2 linked regions of the Chelatococcus sp. HY11 genome follow. The main gene of each other region encodes a partner of the protein of the gene in region 2 in a complex. Links are inferred from orthologs where the notes say so. Each region holds a gene or a part of one and is shown on either strand. Other genes may lie near its edges.

Region 1 (3,080 bases), 480 kb from region 2 along the record:
TCATTCGGCTCGATGATGAACTTCACGCGGGCGAACTGGCCGGTACCACCGGTCTGCTTCTTGTGCGTGTAGTCGATCTCGACCTTCTTCGTGATCTTCTCGCGATAGGCGACCTGCGGCGCGCCGATATTGGCGTCCACCTTGTAGGTACGCTTCAGGATGTCGACCTTGATGTCGAGGTGAAGCTCGCCCATGCCCTTGAGGATCGTCTGGCCGGACTCCTGGTCGGTCGACACGCGGAAGGAGGGATCCTCGGCCGCAAGTTTCGACAGGGCGATACCGAGCTTCTCCTGATCGGCCTTCGACTTCGGCTCGATCGCGATCTCGATGACGGGCTCAGGGAACTCCATCTTCTCGAGAATGACCGGTTTCAGGTTGTCGCAGAGCGTGTCGCCCGTGCGGACTTCCTTGAGGCCGGCAAGCGCGACGATGTCGCCAGCGTAGGCTTCCTTGATGTCTTCGCGGTTGTTCGCATGCATCAGGAGCATGCGGCCGACGCGCTCCTTCTTGTCGCGGGTCGAGTTGAGGATCGACGTACCGGAGTCGACGTGGCCCGAATAGACGCGGCAGAACGTGATGGTGCCGACGAAGGGATCGTCCATGATCTTGAACGCGAGCATGGAGAAGGGCTCATCGTCAGACGGATTACGAACGGTCGGCTCTTCCGTGTTGAAATCGATACCCGAGATCGCGCCACGATCGAGCGGCGACGGCAGGAAATCGACCACGGCGTCGAGAAGCGGCTGCACGCCCTTGTTCTTGAAGGCGGACCCACACAGCACCGGATGGAAGGCGCGCTTCTGGACAGCGAGACGAACGAGCCGGCGCAGGGTCTCCTCGTCGGGCTCGTTGCCCTCGAGGTAGGCGCTCATGGCGTCGTCATCGAGCTCGACAGCGGCCTCGACGAGCTTCGTGCGGTATTCAACGGCCTGGTCGGCGAGCTCCGCCGGAATCTCGACCTGGTTGAAGCGCGCGCCGAGAGACTCATCTTCCCACACGATGGCTTTCATCGCGATGAGATCGACGACGCCCTTGAAATTGGACTCGGAGCCGATCGGGATCTGCAGGCAGACAGGCTTGCCGGCCACGCGATCAATGATGTCCTTGACGCATTTGAAGAAGTCAGCGCCGATCTTGTCCATCTTGTTGACGAACACGATGCGCGGCACGTCATACTTGTCAGCCTGACGCCATACGGTCTCAGTCTGCGGCTCGACGCCCTGGTTGCCGTCGAGAACGCAAACCGCGCCATCGAGAACGCGCAGCGAGCGCTCGACTTCGATGGTGAAATCCACGTGGCCAGGGGTGTCGATGATGTTCAGACGCTTCTCGCGCCAGATGCAGGTGGTCGCGGCGGACGTGATCGTGATGCCACGCTCCTGCTCCTGCTCCATCCAATCCATGGTGGCAGCGCCCTCATGGACCTCACCGATCTTGTGGCTCTTGCCCGTGTAATAAAGGATGCGCTCCGTCGTCGTCGTCTTGCCCGCATCGATGTGGGCCATGATGCCGAAGTTACGGTAGTCGCCAATGGCATGAGTGCGCGGCATTGCAGCTATTCCTCGACGGCTTGCGCTCGTTACCAGCGGTAATGCGAGAAGGCACGGTTGGACTCAGCCATCCGGTGTGTGTCCTCGCGCTTCTTCACGGCGCTGCCGCGATTGCTCGAGGCGTCCATCAGCTCGGACGACAGGCGCTCGACCATGGTCTTGTCGTTGCGCGACCGCGCGGCCTGGATCAGCCAGCGGATGGCCAGCGCCTGGCGACGGTCCGTGCGAACCTCGACCGGAACCTGATAGGTCGCACCGCCGACACGGCGGGAGCGCACTTCGATGGCCGGCGCCACGTTCTCGAGGGCCTGCTTGAACACGCCGAGCGGCTCGCTCTTCAGTTTCTGCTCAATGATGTCGAACGCACCATAGACGATCGCTTCAGCGGCCGACTTCTTGCCGTCGCGCATGATCGAGTTCATGAACTTCGTAACGACGATGTCACCGAACTTCGGGTCCGGAATGATCTCGCGCTTCTCGGCACTGTGACGACGGGACATGTCGCTCGTCCTTAACTTCGCATTTCGTCAACGGGGCTGCCTGCGGCGCCCCTGCTCAACCGGGGTAAGCCGGTACGATTACTTCGGCCGCTTCGCGCCGTACTTCGAACGGCGCTGCTTGCGGTTCTTCACGCCCTGGGTATCGAGGACACCGCGCAGGATGTGGTAGCGAACGCCCGGAAGGTCCTTCACACGGCCACCACGGATCATCACGACCGAGTGCTCCTGGAGGTTATGCCCCTCGCCCGGGATGTAACCGATCACTTCAAAGCCATTCGTCAACCGGACCTTGGCGACCTTACGCAGAGCCGAGTTCGGCTTCTTCGGCGTGGTCGTGTAGACACGCGTGCAAACGCCACGCTTCTGAGGGCAAGCCTCCAGCGCAGGAACCTTGTTACGGCTCTTGGGCGCCACCCGCGGCTTGCTGATCAACTGGTTGATCGTCGGCATGCTCTCGTTCTCTCGCTTCGGCCGCCGTAACGACCTTTGGCCCTGTTCGGCGCCGCCAACCCCGAGGGAGGACAAACACCAATTCACCGTGCATCAGCACAATTCTAAAAACCATGCACAACGAATCGCGCCTTGAGCTCATTAAGCTTAAGGCGCGAAGCGCATGCAGAGGATCACGCGGCTTTCGCAACGCGATCTTGCCCCAGGTCTAACTTCACCAGCTTCGCCGGCGGTCAGTTGGTGCTAAATTAGCAGCGTTTAGGGCTCATACGTCGAAACGAGTCGCTTCGAACAGCGAGCGCCTACTGCCTGCCTGAGTGGGCTGCTTCTAGACTCAGAAACCCGCCTCGTCAATAGAAAATTACCTGTTTTGCCCGGCACAGGCCGGCCAGCGCGGCCAAACGGCAAGCCCTTATCCAAGCGGCAAGTCCTATTCCGAGCGGCAAGTCCTATTCCAAGCGGCAAGTCCTCATCCATGCAGAAAGGGCGCCGTGGCTTTCACGACGCCCTTCCGGTCTTTGCGATATCCGCATCCCCCTCTTAGGAACGCGGATCTCGTGATTCTTATTCGGCTGCCGGC
Region 2 (3,212 bases):
GCAGAACGAGCAGTAGAGCGTGCTCTTGGAGTCGCTACCGCCTGTCTTGCTCATGGTCCGTCTCCACTCTGTACCGCCGGGGCACAGGACACCGGCGTCATCAAGCATTCATATAGGCCCGGATCTAAAAAAAGGTAATGCCCTATCGCTGCACTACCAAAATCGATCAGGCCGCACCTGGTCCAAAGCCCATGCAAACATGAGGCCGCCGCGCGATCAATAGGAGACGGACACCTTGCCGCATATCCACATGACAGCTTTCGAAAGCGCATACGGCTGCCACATGGCCGAAATCAGGCATCCGAATCCGCGCGCTTCACCTGGACCTGATCGATCAAGCCGAACTCCCGCGCGGCATCGGCGGTCATGAAATTGTCACGCTCAAGCGCCTGCTCGATCGCGGCGATGTCACGGCCTGTGTGCTTCACATAAATTTCATTGAGGCGCCGACGCAGGGCTTCAATCTCGCGGGCATGGATCAGGATATCGGTCGCTTGCCCCTGAAATCCACCAGACGGCTGATGCACCATGATGCGAGCATTCGGCAGCGCGAAGCGCTGTCCGGGCTCTCCCGCCGCTAGAAGCAGCGACCCCATCGACGCGGCTTGGCCGACGCAGAGCGTTGAAATGGGACAGCGGATGAACTGCATCGTGTCATAGATGGACAGTCCCGACGTCACCACACCGCCCGGCGAATTGATGTAGAAGGAGATTTCCTTCTTCGGATTGTCGCCTTCAAGGAACAGGAGCTGCGCGACGATCAGCGACGCTGAATAATCTTCGACGGGGCCTGTCAGGAAAATAATCCGCTCGCGCAGCAGCCGCGAGTAGATATCGAACGCGCGCTCACCACGGTTCGATTGCTCGACAACCATCGGCACGAGCGTGTTGTTGTAGACCTCAAACGGATCCCGCATGGCAGATCAGTCTCCTTGATCACCGGAATTATTCCATGGCGATCATTAACAGATGGTCGTTGGGAGCGGCACACGCCTTGGGCGGTCGCATCCTGTCGAATGGCGACCGCAGGTTGGCCGGCTCGCCCCCGGCCAACACCAGATATGCTTCCGGACGGGATCCGCAAGCGCCAGACGGCTCAGGCGCCGTCCTTCTTCTTGGCACGCGAGGCCTTCTTCGGAGCGGCCTTGCCCTCCTCCTTCGCGTCCTTGCCTTCATCGCCGTCGGATTCGCTCTCCTCATCGGCGAAAAGAGCCTCACGAGACACGACGTTATCCGTCACGGACACCTGCGACAGGATGTGGTCGACGACCTTCTCCTCGAAGATCGGCGCGCGCACTTCCGCGAGGGCCTGCGGGTTCTTGCGGTAGTAGTCCCACACCAGCTTTTCCTGGCCGGGGAACTGACGGGCGCGCTCGACGACAGCCTGCGTGACCTCGTCGTCGGCGACCTTCACCGCCGCCTGCTCGCCGATCTCGGCGAGCACGAGGCCAAGGCGCACGCGGCGCTCGGCGATGCGCTGATATTCCGCCTTCGCCTCTTCCTCGGTCGTCTCGTCATCGGCGAAGGTGCGGCCGGTCTGCTTCATGTCGTTCTCGACCTGACGCCACACGCCGTCGAACTCCTGCTCGACGAGGCTCGGCGGCAGCTCGAAATCATACTTCGCGTCAAGCGCGTCGAGCAGCACCTTCTTCACCTTGCGGCGGGATTGGGCCGTGTAGTCGCGCTCGATGCTGGAACGAACGGCTTCCTTGAGCTTGTCGAGGCTCTCGAGGCCGAAACCCTTCGCGAAGTCCTCGTCCACCGTCACTTCGGCCGCGGAGGACACGTCCTTCACCTTCACAGCGAAGCTCGCCGACTTGCCGGCCAACTGCTTGGCGGGATACTCCTCGGGGAAGGTCGCGCTCACAGTCACGTCATCGCCAGCCTTGGCGCCGACCAGCTGCTCCTCGAAGCCCGGGATGAAACCACCCGAGCCGATCTCGACCTGGACGCCCTCGCTGGAGCCGCCCTCGAAGGCTTCGCCATCGATGGTGCCCACGAAATCGATCGTCACGCGGTCGCCCGTCGCGGCGGCCTCGCCCTCGGGCTTGGCGACGAAAGCACGGTTCTGGCGCGCCATGCGGGTCAGCGCCTCGTCCACTTCCGCGTCCGTCACCTCGGCCGTCTCGCGCGTGATCGCGATGTCGGACAGGTCCTTGAGCTGGAAGGCCGGCAGGATCTCGAGCGCCACGGTATAGGCCAGGTCGCCCTTGGCCTCCATGATGGCCTCGACCTCGTCCTTGTCCTCGGAGAGGGTTACCTTCGGCTCGTTGGCAAGCTTGAGGGAGTTGTCCTCAATGATCTTGCGGTTGGCTTCATTGACGGTGTTCTGAACAACGTCAGCCATGACCGCGCGGCCATACAGCTTGCGCAGATGGGCCATGGGGACCTTGCCGGGACGGAAGCCGTTGATGCGGACCCTGTCCTTCAGGCCAGACAGCTCGCCTGCCAGCTTGGTCTCCAGCTCGGCGGCCGGAACCACCACCTTGAACTCGCGTTTCAGACCATCGGCCCGGGTTTGCGTCGCCTGCATTGTCACAGCTTCTCGAAAATTCGTGTGCTTCTGATGGCCCCTCAGGATAGGCGATGATACGGGGAGCGATGTGGCTTTGGTGCGGGCGAAGGGACTCGAACCCCCACGACTTTCGTCACTGGAACCTAAATCCAGCGCGTCTACCAGTTCCGCCACGCCCGCGCGGGCCCCGCAGCATGCCTGCCCATCAGGACGCGGCTCTATATCATGACAAAGCCCCGTTGCAGCAAAAAAATGTCATCACTTTGTCGGTCAGGGACGCCGGCCGCGCCTGCGAGGCCCCGCGCTGACCGTCAGACGGCTGGCATAGCGGCAAAAACACTGAAATTCTCAAGCGGTTCGTCAATCTTTGTGCCAGATGGTTGCGCATTCCCTCTGGGTGAACCTTGGAACCCTCCGATGCCGGCAGACTCTTCAGAATCGACGCGCGCAACCAGATTCCGGTCCATCTCCGCGGGATTGACCAGACGGCGGATTCTCCAGGGAGGCCTGGCGGCGACCATATTAGCGCGGACGGCAGAGGCACGCGCGGAGGATGCCGGTGAAACCTCCCGTTCCGTGTCGCCACCGCCAGCAACGCAACCCGCAGGTGTCGCCCAAGCGGTCAACGCGCGGCGCTTGCGTGCACAGGAGGTGCCCTGGCAACTGAAACCGTCGGGGGATGCGACTAAGTTGTGGT

What was found.
Region 1: the proteins of tig (region 2) and rpsG are in contact, whole or in part, in a crystal structure (PDB 3GTY), measured with the Thermotoga maritima proteins. The link is inferred for Chelatococcus sp. HY11 from one-to-one orthologs. Residues at the interface, in WP_004081061.1 of Thermotoga maritima: Glu122, Val124, Val129, Leu130, Tyr133, Glu188, Gly259, Ile262, Tyr263, Glu266, Ser270, Glu273, Gln274, Glu277, Arg308, Gln311, Ile312, Ser315, Tyr316, Glu325, Arg329, Arg336, Leu363, Phe366, Trp367, Arg373, Leu377, Arg381, Leu384, Glu387; in WP_004081843.1 of Thermotoga maritima: Lys34, Lys52, Lys55, Glu59, Arg62, Gln63, Glu66, Asn67, Lys69, Val71, Arg95, Ala109, Lys110, Lys111, Gly112, Arg113, Pro114, Glu117, Glu121, Ile124, Ala125, Tyr127, Asn128, Asn129, Thr130, Gly131, Lys135, Asp139, Arg142, Met143.

Annotation. Positions count from the first base shown.
Region 1 is NZ_JAHBRX010000001.1:566,317-569,396, reverse strand. What follows is about bases 316-3,080. They hold rpsG (30S ribosomal protein S7), read right to left. Parts: upstream 2,051-3,080; coding sequence 1,580-2,050; downstream 316-1,579. Other genes in these bases: rpoC (DNA-directed RNA polymerase subunit beta'), read right to left, coding at 3,065-3,080; rpsL (30S ribosomal protein S12), read right to left, coding at 2,129-2,500; fusA (elongation factor G), read right to left, coding at 316-1,550. In the rest of the region: more of fusA, read right to left, coding at 1-315.
Region 2 is NZ_JAHBRX010000001.1:1,050,574-1,053,785, reverse strand. What follows is about bases 316-3,212. They hold tig (trigger factor), read right to left. Parts: upstream 2,534-3,212; coding sequence 1,097-2,533; downstream 316-1,096. Other genes in these bases: KIO74_RS04995 (multicopper oxidase family protein), read left to right, coding at 3,152-3,212; KIO74_RS05010 (ATP-dependent Clp protease proteolytic subunit), read right to left, coding at 316-917. Also shown: ATP-dependent Clp protease ATP-binding subunit ClpX, read right to left, coding at 1-54; more of KIO74_RS05010, read right to left, coding at 294-315. UniProt on the Bacillus subtilis protein: Involved in protein export. Acts as a chaperone by maintaining the newly synthesized protein in an open conformation. Functions as a peptidyl-prolyl cis-trans isomerase.